4 regions of the Pseudomonas helleri genome follow, and region 2 is predicted to be linked to each of the others. Evidence: predicted binding sites of a transcription regulator. Region 2 holds the regulator's gene; each other region holds the start of a gene.
What was found. The regulator FliA, encoded in region 2, starts transcription of late flagellar genes. The targets are predictions, from matches to a motif close to CTAAAGTTTNNNNNNNNNNNGCCGNTAA.
Positions count from the first base shown of each region.

Region 1: a site for FliA is predicted at 2,487-2,514, ahead of flgM (flagellar biosynthesis anti-sigma factor FlgM). Genes of this name have one in related genera too.
Region 3: a site for FliA is predicted at 2,706-2,733, ahead of ACJJU9_RS23345 (methyl-accepting chemotaxis protein). Genes of this name have one in related genera too.
Region 4: a site for FliA is predicted at 2,216-2,243, ahead of motA (flagellar motor stator protein MotA). Genes of this name have one in related genera too.

Region 1 covers NZ_CP174501.1:4,042,508-4,047,093, forward strand. The annotation lists gene cheR (protein-glutamate O-methyltransferase CheR) at 1-586, opposite strand, end outside; gene ACJJU9_RS18245 (chemotaxis protein CheV) at 632-1,564, opposite strand; gene flgA (flagellar basal body P-ring formation chaperone FlgA) at 1,640-2,410, shown strand; gene flgM (flagellar biosynthesis anti-sigma factor FlgM) at 2,551-2,880, shown strand; gene ACJJU9_RS18260 (flagella synthesis protein FlgN) at 2,930-3,397, shown strand; gene ACJJU9_RS18265 (flagellar brake protein) at 3,532-4,224, shown strand; gene ACJJU9_RS18270 (MFS transporter) at 4,288-4,586, opposite strand, start outside.
Region 2 covers NZ_CP174501.1:3,575,593-3,580,178, reverse strand. The annotation lists gene flhF (flagellar biosynthesis protein FlhF) at 1-1,197, shown strand, start outside; gene fleN (flagellar synthesis regulator FleN) at 1,315-2,145, shown strand; gene fliA (RNA polymerase sigma factor FliA) at 2,142-2,885, shown strand; gene ACJJU9_RS16075 (chemotaxis response regulator CheY) at 3,093-3,464, shown strand; gene ACJJU9_RS16070 (protein phosphatase CheZ) at 3,485-4,273, shown strand; gene ACJJU9_RS16065 (chemotaxis protein CheA) at 4,339-4,586, shown strand, end outside.
Region 3 covers NZ_CP174501.1:5,193,698-5,198,283, reverse strand. The annotation lists gene ACJJU9_RS23355 (amino acid ABC transporter permease) at 1-254, shown strand, start outside; gene ACJJU9_RS23350 (amino acid ABC transporter ATP-binding protein) at 247-981, shown strand; gene ACJJU9_RS23345 (methyl-accepting chemotaxis protein) at 1,064-2,629, opposite strand; gene ACJJU9_RS23340 (16S rRNA (uracil(1498)-N(3))-methyltransferase) at 2,862-3,572, opposite strand; gene tatC (twin-arginine translocase subunit TatC) at 3,569-4,381, opposite strand; gene tatB (Sec-independent protein translocase protein TatB) at 4,386-4,586, opposite strand, start outside.
Region 4 covers NZ_CP174501.1:5,032,982-5,037,567, forward strand. The annotation lists gene rsgA (small ribosomal subunit biogenesis GTPase RsgA) at 1-241, shown strand, start outside; gene motB (flagellar motor protein MotB) at 302-1,291, opposite strand; gene motA (flagellar motor stator protein MotA) at 1,295-2,146, opposite strand; gene ACJJU9_RS22680 (HDOD domain-containing protein) at 2,313-3,851, shown strand; gene ACJJU9_RS22685 (rhodanese-like domain-containing protein) at 3,894-4,586, shown strand, end outside.

The sequences.
Region 1 (4,586 bases), 470 kb from region 2:
CGACACGGCTTTTGATCGGCGCCTTGATCACCCAGCGGCCCGGGCCTTTGGGCTCGAAGTAACGCTGCAAACGCTCTTGCGACAAGCCGCGGCCGATGGCCAGGCTGTCGTATTCACCGCTTTTGCAGATGTTGAGCATCGTACTGGACAGTTCGGTGGCGACGATCTGCACACCCGCTTTCAATTGCCCAAGGTTGCTGCGCTCGAACTCATCAATCGCCATCGACAGTGAGTACGGCTCCTGCCCAGACGAGCATGCCGCCGACCAGATGCGCAGGCGCTGGCCCGGATGGGCCTTGATCAGCTCGGGCAGGACTTTGTTTTTCAGCACTTCAAAGGGATAGGTGTCGCGAAACCACAGGGTTTCGTTGGTGGTCATGGCATCGACCACCTGCTCGCGCAAGCCGCTGCGTGGCTGGCTCTGGATGCGCTGAATCAGCTCGCCCAGGGTTTTGATCCCCTGCTGCTCCATCAGTTTGTTAAGACGGCTGGAGACCAGGTATTGCTTGTTTTCACCGAGCAAAATGCCACAGGCTTTTTCCAGGAAGACCCGGAATTGTTCAAAATCCAAATTAGCCGTCGACAAGTGATCGTGCCTCTAAAAACCTATTGATCGCCATGGGCATCGCCCCTAGCTGTGATCTGCTGCCTTGATCCGGTCGACAACCCGGGATGCCAGGTCATCAGGGCGGAACTTGGCCAAAAAGTCATCCGCGCCGACTTTCTTGACCATCGCCTGATTGAAAACACCGGACAACGACGTATGCAGAATGATGTGCAAGTCTTTCATCCGCGGATCGTTACGGATCTCGGCGGTCAGGGTGTAGCCGTCCATTTCGGGCATTTCGATGTCCGAAATCATCATTAAAAACTCGTGCGCCGGGTCCTTGCCCTGATCGACCATTGCGCGCAGGTATTCCAGCGCCTGGCGCCCGTCATTGAGTGAAACCACCTCAACCCCGACCGATTGCAGGCAACGGGCAACCTGTTTGCGCGCCACCGACGAATCATCCACGGTCAGCACCCGCAACGACAGGGCTTTTTCCTGGGTCTCGACGTCCACCACACCGTGAGAGATGGTTTCCGGTGAGGGCGACACTTCAGCCAGCACTTTTTCAACGTCGATGATTTCGACTAACTGATCGTCCACTCGAGTCACAGCTGTCAAATAATGGTCACGCCCGGCGCCCTTGGGTGGCGGATGTATGGCTTCCCAGTTCATGTTGACGATGCGTTCAACCGCACCCACCAAAAACCCCTGAGTCTTGGTGTTGTATTCGGTGATGATCACAAACGGATTGCTGTGGTCTCTCAGAGCCCCCGCACCGGTGGCCATCGCCAGATCGAGAATCGGGATGGTTGCGCCGCGAATGCTGGCCACGCCGCACACCACCGGGTGGGATTTGGGCATCACCGTCAGTTTTGGGCATTGCAGCACCTCGCGGACTTTGAACACGTTGATCCCATAGAGCTGCGGCCCACCCAGACGAAACAGCAACAGTTCCAGGCGGTTTTGCCCGACCAGTTGAGTGCGCTGGTTAACCGCATCCATCACCCCAGCCATACTCAGCTCCTTTAAAAATCGTTAAGTTGCGACACGCTGCCCGGTAAACGGCACGGGCTTTGCTATTTATCCGCCATGAAGCCGAAAACGACAAAAACCTGCCACCGATCACGCTTTCAGCCCTTGCGTCGCTGCGCACTGCGCCTGCTCGCGGCCGGGTGCCTGCTGAGTGTAGGCACACCTGCCGGTGCCGACACATTTACCTCTTCTGACCAGCTTATCGGCGTGACCCAAGGGTTTCTTGAGTTCACCGTCGAAGACTATTTGGCCACGGGGCAAATTGAGGGCCGCTACGAGATCCAGGTCAATCAACTGGACCCGCGCGTGCGCCTGGCGCATTGCGACAAGGATTTGACAGCCACCCTCGAAAGCCCTGCCCAGCCCATGGGCCGCGTGACGGTCAGGGTACGCTGTGAAGGTAGCTCGCCGTGGACCATCTTTGTACCGGCACAGGTCAAGTTATTCCGAGATGTGGTCACGGTCACGCATCCACTCAAGCGCGGGGCGATTATCGACTATGGTGATGTGACCTTGCGCGAGCGCGATGTCGGCCTGATCAGCCAGGGGTATCTCACCGCCGTGGAGTTGGCGGTGGGGCAAAAACTGCTGCGCCCGGTGGTCTCCGACCAGGTGCTGACACTCACGCACCTGGAGCAGGCCGCGACAGTGCGCAAGGGTGACCACGTGATTATCAGTGCCCGCAGTGGCACATTAAGTGTCAAAATGCCCGGCGAAGCGCTGTCCGATGGTGGCCTCAGCGAGCAGATCCGGGTTAAAAACCTGAATTCAAACCGGATCATCAAGGCCCGCGTGACGGCGCCTGGTCAGGTTGAAGTCGCGTTGTAGAGCGTTTGGCGTGTTTCTCTCAGCCGGCGTTGACGCAGATCAGTACAGCAATGTGTGAAGCTATGATTAATCGGGCCTAAAGTTTTCTCGGGTTTGGCCGAAAACAAGGCAAGCGTCCAAATACCCAGAGGTTTTTCGTTATGGTTATCGACTTTAGTCGTCTCAACAGCGCCCCGCCCCTGCCCGGCAGCACGCGCAGCAACGCCAACCAGGAAGCAGGCAGCGCCACGCAAGCGGCCCCTGCAGCCAAAACCGCTGAAAACACCGGCACCGAAGCCGCGAGCGGTGAATCTGTGCACCTGAGCCCGCAAGCTCAACAGTTGCAGAAAGTCAGCGATTCGCTGCGTGATCAGCCAGTGGTCAACAAAGAACGTGTGGCCGCGTTGAAACAAGCCATTGCCGAGGGCAGTTACACCGTCGACAGCAACAAGGTCGCCAGCAAACTGCTGAATATCGAAGCCGAGCGCTAGGCCCAGGGCCGGTGCCAGGCTTTTGGACGCCTAATTCCTAGAGCCCGACATGCACGACGAGAATCTGCTGCAACTGATCAATGACGACCTGGCACCTGCCGAGCAACTGCTGGGCCTGTTGCAGGACGAATCTGTCGCCCTCAAGGGGCGCGACATGGTGCTGCTGGAAAACATTCTGGCGCGCAAGCATTCATTGGTTATCTTGCTTGAGCAGCATGGCCGCAAACGCAGCGAAATCCTTGCCAGCCTCGGCTTGGCGACCAATCGCAGCGGCCTCGAAAGCCTTGCCAGCCACTCAAGCGTGGGCGATCAGTTGCTCAGCCAAAGCGACTTGCTGAACCAGTTGCTGGCTCAGTGCCACGCCGCCAACCAGGCGAACGGCCAGTCGATCCAGACCCAACAGGCGATCACCGCCAACCAACTGCGCATCCTCCACGGCGGCGAAACGCCCTCGCTGTATGACGCGCGCGGCACCACCTCGCTCCTCAACAAACACCGCGCTTACAGCCAGGCCTGAGCCTGCACTATCTACACCCGCAGCATGATGGCAGAATGCCCTTTTTTGCGTGTTGCCGTTTTTTGTCTGGAGATTGACGACCCGTGCTAGATGCCCAAGATGCTCCGCAACCGCCCAAGGTGCTGACGACGCCGATGGAGATCGCCTCAAATTTGCGGATGCTGCAAGAGAGCCATGACCCGCTGATCATCACCTTCAACGACCGTACCCAACGTTTTCAGAGCTACATGGTGGACGTAGACCGTGACAACCAGCTTATGACCCTGGACGAGATGGTCCCACGGGACGGCGAGCGTTTTCTGGCGGCGGGCATTCCTTTTCGGGTCGAAGGTTTCCATGACGGCGTGCGCATTGCCTGGGAATGCAACACCCCGCTGAGCATCGACGACAGCGGCTCGCACCGTTGCTATCACGGCGCGCTGCCCAAAGAAGTGATCTACCACCAGCGCCGCAATGCGTTCCGCGCCGCCCTGAAACTGGCGCACCTGGTGGACGTCAACGTGGCGGGCGACAAGCTCGGCAAAGCGATCAAGGGCAAATTGCTGGACGTGTCAGCCACCGGCTGCAAATTGCGTTTTGAGGGTGATATCAGCGAGCTCATCCAGCTGGGCCAGGTGTACGAGCGCTTCAGCGCCGCCCTGCCCTTCGGCCACATGACCACCCCGGTCGAGTTGCGCCACCTGTACTTCGAAGAGCGCCTGAACATCACCTTTGCCGGCATGCGCTTTCACAACATCAGCGGCGCGGTTCAGCGCCAGGTCGAGCGTTTTGTCTACCAGTTGCAGCGCGATGCCCGCCGGTTCGACAAGGATGACGATTTTTACTGAGTGCCCGGCCTGATCTTGCTCGCGATCTTTTGATGTTTAAAAGATCGCGAGGCAAGCTCGCTCCTACAGTTTGGGGTCAGCCTCGGGGCCGCCGAATTCCGGGGCTATTTCTGGCTCAATTTCAGGCTCGACCCCTTCGACCATTTGCTCCTGCACCACCTGCTCATCGACCCGTGGGTCAAGCGCTGCGGCCAAGGGCGAGGTGGACATGCTGTCGGGCATGGCAACGTGTTGCAGCGGTGCGTCGTCGACCTGGTGCAAATTGGTGACCGCGTTCGGGCGAATGCGCCACACCAGAATCAGGCTGGTGAAGCTGAAAAACGCATACAGCATATGGCTGCCGAGCACTTTCATCAGCACCC
Region 2 (4,586 bases):
GCAGCGCTGGACTACAAGCTGTCCGCGCTGGCACCTCGGGTGCCGAACGTTGAGCTGGAAGAAGAACTGCGCAAGACCCAGTCCAAGATTGTCTCGGCCCAGGCCGAGTTGAGCTTGCGCGCAGAAGGCGACACGGATGCCAGCCGCCAGTTGTTTGCCGGCTTGCCGCTGACCGCTGCCGAGCCGTTGATTGAGCCGCGCTTTGACGAACCGTCGCGGCCACAGCCTGCGCCTGCACCGGCGCCATCGATTGACCAGCGGGTGTTTGACGACATGCGCAATGAGCTGAACGGCCTGCGCGAGTTGCTCGAAGTGCAGCTGGGCTCGCTGGCCTGGAACCAGTTGCAAGGCTCAAGGCCTGAGCAAGCCAATTTGTGGCGGCGTTTGCAGCGCATCGGTTTGTCCGGTCCGTTGTCCCACAGTTTGTTGACCCAGGTGACCGAGATTGAAGAGCCGCGTCAGGCCTGGCGCATGTTGTTGGCGCACCTGGCCCGGATGATTACCACCCCTGAACTGGAGCCGCTGGAAGAGGGCGGTGTGATCGCGATGGTCGGTCCTGCAGGCATGGGTAAAACCACAACGCTGGCCAAGCTGGCGGCACGTTATGTGCTCAAGTACGGCGCGCAAAATATTGCATTGGTGAGCATGGACAGCTTTCGTATCGGCGCCCAGGAGCAGCTTAAAACCCTGGGGCGCATTCTCAATGTGCCGGTGACCCACGTGGCCCCCGGCCAGTCATTGGGCCAAACCCTCGAGCCGCTGGCGCGCAAGCGCGTGGTGCTGGTCGACACCGCCGGGCTGCAAGCCAGTGACCCGGCGTTGCGCCTGCAACTGGACAGCCTCGCCGGGCGCGGGATCAAGGCGCGCAATTATCTGGTCCTCGCCACCACCAGCCAGAAGCAGGTGCTGTCGGCCGCGTACCTGAGCTACAAGCGCTGCGGGCTGGCCGGTTGCATTCTGACCAAGCTGGATGAAACCGCCAGCCTTGGCGAAGTACTGAGTTTGGCGATCAGCAATGACCTGCCCGTGGCGTACCTCACGGACGGTCCGCGGATCCCGGACGATCTGCACTTGCCGCGCCGCCACCAATTGGTGAGCCGGGCGGTGAGTGTGCAAATGCAGGAAGAACCCAGCGAAGAAGCCATGGCCGATATGTTCGCTGACATTTACCACAGCCCGCCCAAACGGGTTGGCTAGGGTAAAGATGAAAACGTTGCAATGTACCTACATTGAAGGTCTGCACAGTGTTGTTCCTGGGGGAACACGCAGCACTCTCTGTAGCCGCGTCTAAGTAAGACAAGGTAAAAAAAGATCATGGGCAGCATGCATCCCGTACAGGTGATCGCAGTGACCGGCGGCAAGGGTGGCGTCGGTAAAACTAACGTGTCAGTCAATTTGTCCATCGCGCTGGCCGAACTGGGCAGGCGCGTCATGTTGATGGACGCCGACCTCGGGTTGGCGAATGTTGATGTCCTGTTGGGGCTGACACCGAAATTTACCCTGGCCGATGTGGTCGAGGGTCGCTGCGAGCTGCGTGATGTATTGCTCCTGGGCCCCGGCGGGATTCGTATCGTGCCCGCCGCGTCTGGCGCCCAGAGCATGGTGCAGTTGAGCCCTGCGCAACACGCCGGTCTGATCCAGGCGTTCAGCGACCTGAGCGACAACCTCGATGTGCTGGTGATTGATACCGCCGCCGGGATCGGTGAGTCGGTGGTCAGTTTTGTCCGTGCCGCCCAAGAGGTTTTGCTGGTGGTGTGTGACGAGCCGACCTCTATCACCGACGCCTACGCGTTGATCAAACTGCTTAACCGCGACTACGGCATGAACCGTTTTCGGGTGTTGGCGAACATGGTCCAGAGCCCGCAAGAAGGGCGCAACCTGTTCGCCAAGCTGACCAAAGTGACCGACCGTTTTCTTGACGTTGCCCTGCAATATGTGGGCGCCGTGCCGTACGACGAGTGCGTGCGCAAGGCCGTGCAAAAGCAGCGCGCCGTGTACGAAGCATTCCCGCGTTCCAAGTGCTCCCTGGCGTTCAAGGCTATCGCGCAAAAGGTCGATACCTGGCCGTTGCCGGCTAACCCCCGTGGCCACCTGGAGTTCTTTGTCGAACGTTTGGTACAGCAAGCAGGTGGAGGACGAGTCTGATGACTGCCAGCGGCTATCGCATGTACAGCAAGCCGTCACGTGACAGCCAATATGAGCTGATCGAGCGCTATGCGCCGTTGGTCAAACGCATCGCTTATCACCTGTTGGCGCGTTTGCCTGCCAGCGTGCAAGTGGACGACCTGATTCAGGCCGGGATGATCGGCCTGCTCGAGGTCTCGAGCAAGTACGACGCCACCAAGGGCGCGAGTTTTGAGACCTACGCCGGCATTCGCATTCGCGGTGCCATGCTCGATGAAGTGCGCAAGGGTGACTGGGCGCCACGCTCGGTGCACCGCAATACGCGCATGGTCAGTGACGCAATTCGCGTTATTGAAGCAAAAACCGGCTGTGACGCTAAAGATCACGAGGTTGCGGCCGAACTCCAGTTAAGCCTTGATGATTATTACGCCATCTTGAACGACACCCTGGGCAGTCGTCTGTTCAGCTTCGACGACCTGTTGCAGGACGGCGAGCACGAGGGGCTGCATGAAGATGGCGCCAGCGCACACCTTGAGCCGTCGCGAGACCTTGAAGACGAGCGCTTTCAGGCCGCGTTGGCCGAGGCCATCAGCTTGTTGCCCGAACGTGAGCGGCTGGTGTTGGCGCTGTACTACGACGAAGAGCTCAACCTCAAGGAAATCGGTGAGGTGCTGGGGGTCAGCGAGTCGCGTGTCAGCCAGTTGCACAGCCAGTGTGCCGCCCGTTTGCGCGCACGCCTGGGGCAGTGGCGAGCGCATTAAGGCGTACGCAAATCCTGTAGTCGCTGCCGCAGGCTGCGATAAGGGCCGAAGGACCTTCGCTTCTACGAGGCAGGGTCGCTGCGCAACCCATCGCAGCCTGCGGCAGCGACTACGGGGTTATCGATTGTTAATGCACCGAATTGATTGAATGGCGCGGTCCGGTTGTGATCGCGTTTAAGACTGCTGGAGGTCGACTTGAACAAAGACATGAAAATCCTCATCGTTGATGACTTTTCAACGATGAGGCGGATCATTAAAAACCTGTTGCGTGACCTGGGGTTCACCAACACGGTCGAGGCCGACGACGGCACCACGGCGATTCCAATCCTCAATCTGGGGCATATCGACTTTCTGGTCACCGACTGGAACATGCCGGGCATGACCGGTATCGACTTGCTGCGCCATGTGCGTGCCGACGAAAAACTCAAGCACTTGCCGGTCTTGATGGTCACCGCCGAAGCCAAGCGCGAGCAGATCATCGAGGCTGCCCAAGCCGGTGTAAACGGTTATGTGGTCAAGCCATTCACCGCCATCGCCCTCAAGGACAAGATCGAAAAGATCTTTGAACGCATCGGTTGAACGGTTCCCCGGGGGGCACTATGGAGCGGCAGGAATCAACAGTGGGCGAGTTTGAATCGACCCTGAAAAAACATGCTCAAGAGCTGGTTGAAAGCCTTGAAAAAGGCCAGTTCGGCGACGCAGTACAGCTGATTCATGAACTGAACCAGACCCGCGATCGTGGCCTTTATCGTGAAGTCGGCAAGCTGACGCGTGAATTGCACAGCGCGATTGTCGATTTTCACATTGATCCGACCATGCCGCGCGCCGAAGAAGTGTCGCAGATCACGGATGCGACCGAGCGCTTGGCTTATGTTGTGAAGCTGACGGAAGCCGCCGCTAACCGGACCATGGATCTGGTCGAGAACTGCACGCCGCTGGTCAATGGCCTTGGCCAGGAAGCCAAGGCTTTGAGCGCGGACTGGGGGCGTTTTATGCGCCGCGAAGTCGGTGCGCAAGAGTTCCGCGAGCTGGCACGTCGGGTAGACAGTTTTTTGACGCGCAGCGAAGCCGAGCAGCAGATCGTCTCCAGTAACCTGACTGACATTCTGCTGGCCCAGGATTACCAGGACCTCACCGGTCAGGTGATCAAGCGGGTCACGCAGTTGGTTACCGACGTCGAGCAGAACTTGCTCAAGTTGGTGCTCATGGCCAGCCAGGTCGATCGCTTTGCCGGGATCGAACATGACCACGAAGCGCTGCGTGCTGAAAATAATTCGCAAAAAAACCTGACGAAGGGTGAAGGTCCGCAGATTCATGCCGATAAGCGTAGTGACGTCGTATCCGGCCAGGATGATGTAGACGATTTGCTGTCCAGTTTAGGTTTCTAGGTCTTGAGTAGGCGTGCGGGCGCTGTTGTCCGGCGCTGAAAGGTCCTCCTTCAAGGAGCACACACATGAGCTTCGGCGCCGATGAAGAAATCCTTCAGGATTTTTTGGTTGAGGCCGGCGAAATTTTAGAGTTGCTGTCCGAACAACTGGTCGAGCTGGAAAGCCGACCGGATGATGCAGACTTGCTCAATGCTATTTTTCGCGGTTTTCACACTGTAAAAGGAGGCGCCGGCTTCCTGCAGCTCAATGAGTTGGTGGAGTGCTGCCACATCGCCGAGAACGTGTTCGACATCCTGCGCAAGGGTGAGCGCAG
Region 3 (4,586 bases), 1.6 Mb from region 2:
ACGTGGTCCTGCCGCAAGCGTTCAAACGGGTGCTGCCGCCGCTGGCCGGGCAATTTATCAGCCTGGTCAAAGACACCTCGCTGGTGTCGGTGATTGCGATTACCGAGCTGCTTAAAAGCGGTCGTGAAGTCATCACCACCTCGTTCTCGCCGTTTGAAATCCTGTTCTGTGTGGCGGGCCTGTACTTGTTGATCAACCTGCCGCTGTCGCACTTCGCCAGCCGGCTTGAGCGGAGGCTCGCGCAAAGTGATTGAAGTTCGCGAACTGGTAAAAGTCTTCGACACCCGCGGGCACATCGTACGCGCGGTCGACAACGTCACCACCAAGGTCGACAAGGGCGAAGTGCTGGTGGTGATCGGCCCGTCCGGCTCCGGCAAATCGACCTTTCTGCGCTGCCTCAATGGCCTGGAAGAGTTCGACTCGGGCTCCGTCAGCATTGATGGCGTTGATTTGGCCGACCCGAAAACCGACGTCAACGCCTACCGGCGTGAAGTCGGCATGGTGTTCCAGCATTTCAACCTGTTCCCGCACATGACCGTGCTCGAAAACCTCTGCCTGGCGCAGAAAGTCGTGCGCAAGCGCGGCAAGGCCGAGCGTGAAGCCAAGGCCCGTGCGCTGCTGGAGAAAGTCGGGATCGGGCAGAAGGCCAATGAGTTCCCGTCGCGCCTGTCGGGCGGCCAGCAACAGCGTGTGGCCATTGCCCGTGCGCTGGCGATGGAACCCAAGGTCATGTTGTTTGACGAACCCACCTCGGCACTCGACCCGGAGATGGTCGGCGAAGTGCTCGACGTGATGAAGACCTTGGCCCTGGAAGGCATGACCATGGTCTGCGTGACCCACGAAATGGGCTTTGCCCGTGAAGTGGCGAACCGCGTGTTGTTCTTCGATCACGGCAAACTGCTGGAAGACTCCGCCCCGGAAGACTTCTTCAACTCGCCAAAAGACCTGCGCGCCCAAGCGTTCTTGCGCCAAGTCCTTTAACACCCAAAACCCGTAGGAGCGAGCTTGCCTCGCGATCTTTTAAACAATCAAAAGATCGCGAGACAATCTCGCTCCGACCGGTTCAGACCTTAAATCGCCCCACCAACGTCTGTAGATGCGTGCCCAAACGCGCCAGCTCAATGCTCGACGCGGCGGTTTCTTCGCTGGCGGCGGCTGTTTGATCCGACACATCACGCACATTCAGCACGCTGCGGTTGATCTCTTCTGCCACGGCACTCTGCTGCTCGGCGGCAGCCGCAATTTGCTGGTTCATGCCCTGAATGGCCGACACGGTACGGGTGATGTTGCCCAGCGACTGGCCTGCACTGCGGGTCAGTTCGACGCTGCTGTCGGTGAGGGTGCGGCTGCTGTCCAGGCGACTTGAGACCTGCTGTGTGCTGCTTTGCAGGCCGGCAATCAGTTCTTCGATTTCCTCGGTTGATTGCTGCGTGCGTTGCGCCAGGCTGCGCACCTCGTCGGCCACCACCGCAAAACCGCGCCCGGCTTCACCGGCCCGTGCCGCCTCAATGGCCGCGTTCAGGGCCAGCAGGTTGGTTTGCTGGGCCACCGACTTGATCACGTCCAGCACACTGCCAATCTTGTCGCTTTCGCGCTTGAGGTGATCCATGGCCTCGGTGGAGTGCGCAACCTCGACGGCGAGCTTCTCGATCTGGGCAATGGCTTGTGCGACCACCGTGTCGCCTTCGTGGGCCTGCTGGTCGGCAGCACCGGCGGCTTCGCTGGCTTCTTCGGCATTACGGGCCACTTCTTGCACCGTCGCGGCCATTTCGTTCATGGCGGTAGCCACCTGGTCGGTTTCGACCTTCTGGCTGTTAACCCCGGCGCTGGTTTGCTCGGTGACCGCGGACAGCTCTTCCGCAGCGCTGGCAATCTGGGTGACGCCATCGCGAATTCCGCCAATCAGCTCACGCAGGCCTTCGGTCATGTTCTGGATGGACTTCTGCAACTGCCCCAGCTCATCGCGGCGCTCAGTTTTAGAGTCATGGGACAGGTCGCCGGCGGCGATGTACTCAACGGACTTGAGCGTGCGTTGTAGTGGCACCACGATCTGACGGGTGATGATCCAGGCCGCAATGATCCCGATCACCAGCGCCAGCGCGGCACAACTGACCAGCAGCGTTCTGGCCTGCTGGCTGTCTCTATCGCGCTTGGCGGTTTGCAGTGCCGAGAGCTTTTGGCTCAGGTCGATCAGGTGATTGCCTTGCAGGTGCATGCGCTCCAAGGCCTGATCGGTATTTTTACCTTGCACCAGGTCATCGAAGGCACGTTTGTACTCGACGGCTGCATTGATCTGCTGGTCTACCAGTGTCAGATCCTCAGGCATGTTCAGTTGCTTGCGCGACGTGACCAGAATGGCGTCCAGCTCGCGCAAACGCTCATACACGTGCTGCTGAGTGTCGGGCTGAGGGGTGAGTTGATAGTCGAGCCGGGCAATGCGCAGGTCTTTGCTGAGTGCGATGATCCTGGAAATATTGGCCAGCTTGTCGCCCCGCTCAATCACCGAGGCCAGGCCGTTCCAGCCGGCTGCGGTAATCAGCACCGTCAGAACCATCACCAGGCCGAAACCCAGGCTGAGTTTACGATTGACGCTCATATTGCCGAGTAGGTGGGCTAATCGACGGTACATGGTGCTGCTCCTTTATGGACCTGGATCGAGAGACGCAAAGTTGTCCGTTGCTTTGCGGTGCTCGTGACTTCACAGCGCATCGGCGTCCCGGCAGATAACTGTAGAACGGCTGTCGAATATGTGACCCAGGTCGCAAGAAGTGGCTTATTGCCATGAGTGAGAGAACGTGCTCGCGGTCTTTTAAGATCAAAAGATCGCGAGACAAGCTCGCTCCTACAGGATGGCGGTGGGCTTAGAACAACCGGGCGAGGAGGGCGGTGACGGCGGTTTCGACCCGCAGGATGCGGGCGCCGAGTTGTACCGGTTGCAGTCCGGCGTTGACCAGCAGGTCGATCTCGTAAGGGATCCAGCCACCTTCCGGGCCGATGGCCAGGGTGACGGCTTCGTTCAGGCCGCGTGGGCAGTCGGGGTAGTTGCCGGGGTGGCCGATCAGGCCCAAGGTGCCGTCGGCCATGGCCGGCAGGCGGTCTTCGACAAACGGTTTGAAGCGTTTTTCGATGATGACTTCAGGCAGCACGCTGTCGCGGGACTGTTCAAGGCCCAGGATCAATTGCTCGCGTATGGCCTCGGGCTCCAGAAACGGGGTTTGCCAGAAGCTCTTTTCAACCCGGTAACTGTTGACCAGCACGACCTTGGGCACGCCCAAGGACGCCACCGTCTGAAGCACCCGACGCAACATTTTCGGCCGGGGCAGGGCCAGCAGCAGGGTCAGCGGGAGCTTTGGCGGCGGGGGCTGGTCGAGGCTGAGGATCACCAGCTCGGCCTCTTTGGCTTCAAGGCGCACCAGCTCGGCGCTGCCCATCAAACCGCTAATCCGGCCCACGCGCAGGGTGTCGCCCACCGCTGCCCGGTGCACGTCCTGCATGTGGGTCAGGCGCCGGTCGCGCAGGATCACGCGGTCGGCGGCAATGAAGTCAGCCTCTTCGAGGAGCAGCAGGTTCACGGCTGCGGTGCTGGCGGTTGGGCGTTGCTGTCGCTGTCAGCCGGTTCTTCTTCGTCGCCGCGCTTGTTTTTGCTGATCAGGCTGCCAAACAGAATGCCGATCTCAAACAGCATCCACATCGGCACGGCCAGCAGCGTCTGCGAAAAGATGTCTGGCGGGGTCAGGATCATGCCGACCACGAAGCAGCCGATGATCACGTACGGGCGGATCTTGCGCAGGTATTTGACGTCGACGATGCCGATCCAGACCAGCAGCACCACGGCCACCGGAATTTCAAAGGCCACGCCAAAGGCAAAAAACAGGGTCATGACGAAATCAAGGTAGCTGCTGATGTCGGTCATCATGGCCACGCCTTCCGGGGTCGCGGCGGCGAAGAACTTGAACACCAGCGGGAAGACCAGGAAGTAGGCAAACGCCATACCGGCATAGAACAAAAAGATGCTGGAGATCAGCAGCGGTACGGCAATGCGTTTTTCATGCTTGTACAGGCCCGGCGCAATGAAGCCCCAGATCTGGTGCAGGATCACCGGAATAGCAATAAACAGCGAGACCATCATGGTCAGCTTGAGCGGCGTGAGGAACGGCGAGGCCACGTCGGTGGCGATCATCGTGGCGCCCACCGGCAGGTATTCACGCAGCGGCGTGGAGACCAGGGTGTAGATCTGCTGCGTAAAGGCAAACAAGGCGATAAAGATCAGAAAGACCGCCGCAATACAGCGCAACAAACGGGTACGCAGCTCGGTCAGGTGCGAGACCAGCGGCATTGGCTGGTCGTGTTCGGGCTGCTCGTTTTTGGAGGAGTCGCTCATGCGCTTAGGGGGCTCGCGGTGGCAGGGTTGGGTCGTGTGGCGCAGGCGCGTGAGGCGCTGGCCCGGCCTCGGTCTCGCTCAGGCTGGCCGGTGCCGGGCTGGCAGGCTCCGGGTGAGCCAGTGGGGCCACAGGCGCGGCTGCGGGGGCTGGCACGGGCTCTGTCGGCACCACGGGCGGCACCGTCGGCTGGAGCGGGGCCAGGAT
Region 4 (4,586 bases), 1.5 Mb from region 2:
TCAGTTGATCGACTCACCGGGTATTCGTGAATTTGGCCTGGGCCACGTCAGCCGTGCCGATGTCGAGGCGGGCTTTATCGAGTTCCACGACTTGATCGGCCGCTGCCGCTTCCGCGACTGCAAGCACGACCGCGAGCCGGGCTGCGCGTTGTTGATGGCCCTGGAAGACGGCCGTGTGCAGCAACAGCGCATGAACAGCTATCGCTCGATTATTGCGAGCTTGCCGGAAAGCAGTTACTGAGGCCGGGCTTGTCTCACGATCGTTTAAAAGATCGCGAGGCAAGCTCGCTCCTACACAGGTTTAGGGGTTTGCCGGGGGCTTGTCATCAAACAAGTTCAGCTTCTGGCGCTCTTCATGCATCGGCTTTGGCTGCTGGTCGGGCGGTAAGGTGATCGGGTCATCCAGGGCTTTGGGCAACTGCTCAGCCTTGACTGGGTCCGGCCCTTGTTCACCCTCAATCGCTTGTTGGGCCTTTTTGGTCAGCACCACGATGTCGATCCGGCGGTTGACCGGGTTGTTCGGGTGGGCCTTGTCGAACAGCACTGACGAGGCGTACCCCACCACCCGCGCCACCTGACTGTCGGGGTAGCTTCCCGCCACCAGTGTGCGCCGCGCCGCGTTAGCGCGGTTGGCAGACAACTCCCAGTTGCCGTAATCGCCCGTGCCCGCATAGGGCATGGCGTCGGTGTGACCGCTGATGCTGATCTTGTTCGGCACCGCCGCGATGGTGTCGGCCATGGCCAGCAAAATGTCTTCGAAATACGACTTGAGACGCGCACTGCCCACGTCAAACATCGGGCGGTTTTCAGCGTCCATCACCTGGATACGCAAGCCGTCCGGGGTGATTTCGAACAACAGCTGGTCTTTGAATTTCTTCAGTTGCGGGTTTTCTTCGACCTTGTTTTGCAACTCCTGAAGCAGCAACTCAAGGCGCTCCTTCTCAACCTGCTCGGCCATGCCCTGGATCTGGTCTGCATCGATTTTGATCTTGTCCGGCACCGGCTCCTTTTTCTCTTCCGGGTTGAGAGTGTTTTCCGGCGCCAGTGCGGGGGTGCCGCCCAGGTCGATGGTGTACGGCGTGCCGCTTTCAGAGAAACCGATCGGGTCTTTAAAGTAGCCACCAATGGCGATTTTCTGCTCTGGCGTGGCGGCGGTCATGAGCCACAGCACCAGAAAGAACGCCATCATCGCGGTGGCAAAGTCCGCAAAGGCGATCTTCCAGGCGCCGCCGTGGTGGCCTGCGCCATAGCGCTTGACGCGCTTGATGATAATCGGCTGATTGTTTTCCATAACTCAGCGACCGCGAACCACTTGTTCCAGCTCGGAAAAGCTCGGCCGGTGCTTGGGGTACAGCACTTTGCGGCCAAATTCGACGGCCAGCGAAGGCGGCATGCCCGAGGCCGAGGCCACCAGCGAGGCTTTGATCGACTCGTAAACATTGATCTCTTCTTTGGCGTCATGGGCCAGCGACGTCGCCAGCGGGCCAAAGAAGCCATAGGCCGCGAGGATACCGAAGAACGTCCCCACCAACGCCGCACCCACGTGCATGCCGATGGCCGCCTGATCGCCCTCACCCAACGATGCCATTGTCACAACAATGCCAAGTACTGCGGCCACAATGCCGAAGCCCGGCATCCCGTCGGCGATGCCGGTGATGGCGTGGGACGGGTGCTCGAGCTCTTCCTTAAGGTTGAACAGTTCCATGTCGAACAGCCCTTCCAGCTCGTGGGGCGCCATGTTGCCCGACGACATGATGCGCAGGTAATCGCAGATAAACGCGGTCATGCGCTCGTCTTTCAATACGGTCGGGTACTTGGCAAAAATCGGGCTGGCCGCAGGGTCTTCAACATCAGCCTCAATGGCCATCATGCCTTCGCGGCGGCTTTTATTGAGGATCTCGTACACCAGGCCCAGCACTTCCAAATAGAAGGTGTGGGTAAAGCGTGTGCCGAACATGCTGAGTGATTTTTTGATCACGTGCATGGTCATGTAGCCGGGGTTGGCCTGCAGGAATGCACCAAAGGCAGCCCCGCCGATGATCATGACTTCGAAAGGCTGAATCAGCGCTCCGATCTTGCCGTGAGAGAGTACGTAGCCGCCGAGCACGCTCGCAAACACGACGATGATGCCGATAATTTTAGCCATAGGTCATTAAGGTACTTTTTGAGTCCGGTTCAAGGTCATATTCCAGCGTCGCTAAAACTCTTCTTATCCTTATCGGCTAATCTGCGCCAGACTATAGTCGTTCAAGCCGAAAAGCCATTTGGCCCTATAGGGCCTTTAAACAATAGATGATGACCGCGCGACCATCATGGCGAATGAAACCGTTCCATCGACAGTCATACCTGCTTCTCTGGACGCGTGGGTCAGCCACCTCGACGCGGTGCGTTTGCCGATCCCGCAGCGCAGCCATGTGTTAGTCGGCAAGACCCTCAGCGACAGTCGGCGCTCATTGCGCGAGATCGCCGAAGTCATGCAAGACAGCCCGGCGCTGGCGCTGAGCCTGATCCGCGAAGCCAATCAACATGCGCAAAGCAGCCTGACCGAGCCCGCCGAAAGCCTTGAAGTGGCGCTCAATCGGCTGGGGCTAAAACGCACACAAGAGTTGCTCGAAAGCATGCCGGTGCTGCCAGCCGAAGACATCCCCGTTGCCCTGCGCCAAGTGCTGCTCATCAGCCAGCACGCGGCCCAGCAAGGGATCGGTCTGTTCGGCAACCGCCTGGCCAGATTGTGGCAAGAAGTGTACTGGGGCAGTTTGCTGTTCTTCTCGCCGTTGTGGGCCATGGCGATGACGCACCCCAAACAGCTGGAAGAATGGGAAGCGCGGGTGATTCAAAAAGGCGAATGTGCCGACAAGGTTGAACGGGCACTGTTCGGCGTGCGCCTGTTCGAGATCTGCCGGGCATTGGCCCAACTGTGGCGGCTGCCCGAATGGATCATGCAGGGCTACGCGGTGATCACCGACGATAAACGCACGTTGATCCGCGTGCTGCATATTGCCCGCGACACCCATCGCCCGCTGCACCAGCAGCAACAACTGGATGCCGACCCGGCCCTGCGCCGCTGGCTGAGCCATCCCGCCAACAGCCTGTTGCTGGCCAACGGTTTGGCGCTGTCCGCGCAACAGGGCTGGGACTCGCCACACAACCTGCGCTGGCAGTACCTGACCAGCCTGTACTTGCAACTGCCGCTGCATGAAGTGCAGCAGCAAGTGCACCAGAACGCCGCGAGCAGCGCCCGCTATCACTCAACCCCGGACCTCTGGCACCCGGCGCTGGCCTTGCTCATGCCGTGGGAGGCGCGCCGCGTAAACACCCACGGGCAACCGGCCCCGCCACCGTCCGCGCAAGCCTTGCAGGCCTGGCGCAAATACTGCGGGCAACTGCTGGAAGAACCGACGGCCTTCGCCAACCCGATGCACCTGACCTTGTGCGCGCGTGAAGCCCTGCAAGCGTGCGGCATGCGCCGGATCATCCTGCTGATGGCCGATAAAACCTCGAGCCTGTTGCGCGCGTTTCAAGTGCTCGGGCTGCCCAAAACTGCGTTCGACATGACCTTGAATGTCAACGACAGCCCTGCCCTGCAACGCTTGATGGCGCAACCGGCGCAAGTGCGCCTCACGCCCGAAAACAACGCGGTGATTTCGGCAGCCATGCCCGCTAACCTGCGCAGTCTGTTCCCCGGCGAGCATCTGCTGTTACGCTCGCTCAGCAATAACGGGCGCGTGGTCATGCTGATACTGGCCGACCAGGACGGCGGGCCGTTTTCGGAAACCAGCGTGCAAGCGTTTGGTAAAACCGCGCAATGTATCGAGAAAGCGCTGCACACCTTTACTGCTCGCGGGCGCTAACGCTTGCGCTACAATTCACCCCTTTTTTGCTCTGGAGAACACATGCCTGACTTCTCTGGCTTGCCGTTAGTCATTGAACCCCGCGACCTCAAAGCCCGGCTCGATGCGCCCCATGTGATCGTGGTCGATCTGAGCAGCGCTGCACGCTACGAAGCCGGGCATATCCCGGGCGCCCGCTTTGTCGAGCCCAAACGCACGCAACTGGGTTTGCCACCGGCACCGGGCCTGCTGCCGACCCAGGCCGCGCTCGAAGCGCTGTTTGGAGAACTGGGGCACGCCCCAGACGCGGTGTACGTGGTCTATGACGACGAAGGCGGCGGCTGGGCCGGGCGTTTTATTTGGTTACTGGATGTTATCGGGCACCGGGCTTATCACTATCTGGACGGTGGCATCCACGCCTGGATTGCTGAAGGCTACGACGTTGCCCAAGACGTACCGCCAGCGGTCGGCGGCCCGGTTGCCTTGACCTTGCACGACGAACCCACTGCCACCCGCGAGTACCTGCAAAGCCGCCTGGGCGCTGCAGACCTGGCCATTTGGGACGCCCGCAGCGCCGCCGAATACCGTGGTGAGAAAGTGCTGGCAGCCAAGGGCGGGCACATCCCGGGCGCCGCGAATTTTGAATGGACCGCAGGCATGGACAAAGAACGCAGCCTGCGTATCCGCACCGACATGCCCGAGATTCTCAAGGACCTCGGGATCACGCCGGACAAAGAAGTGATTACCCACTGCCAG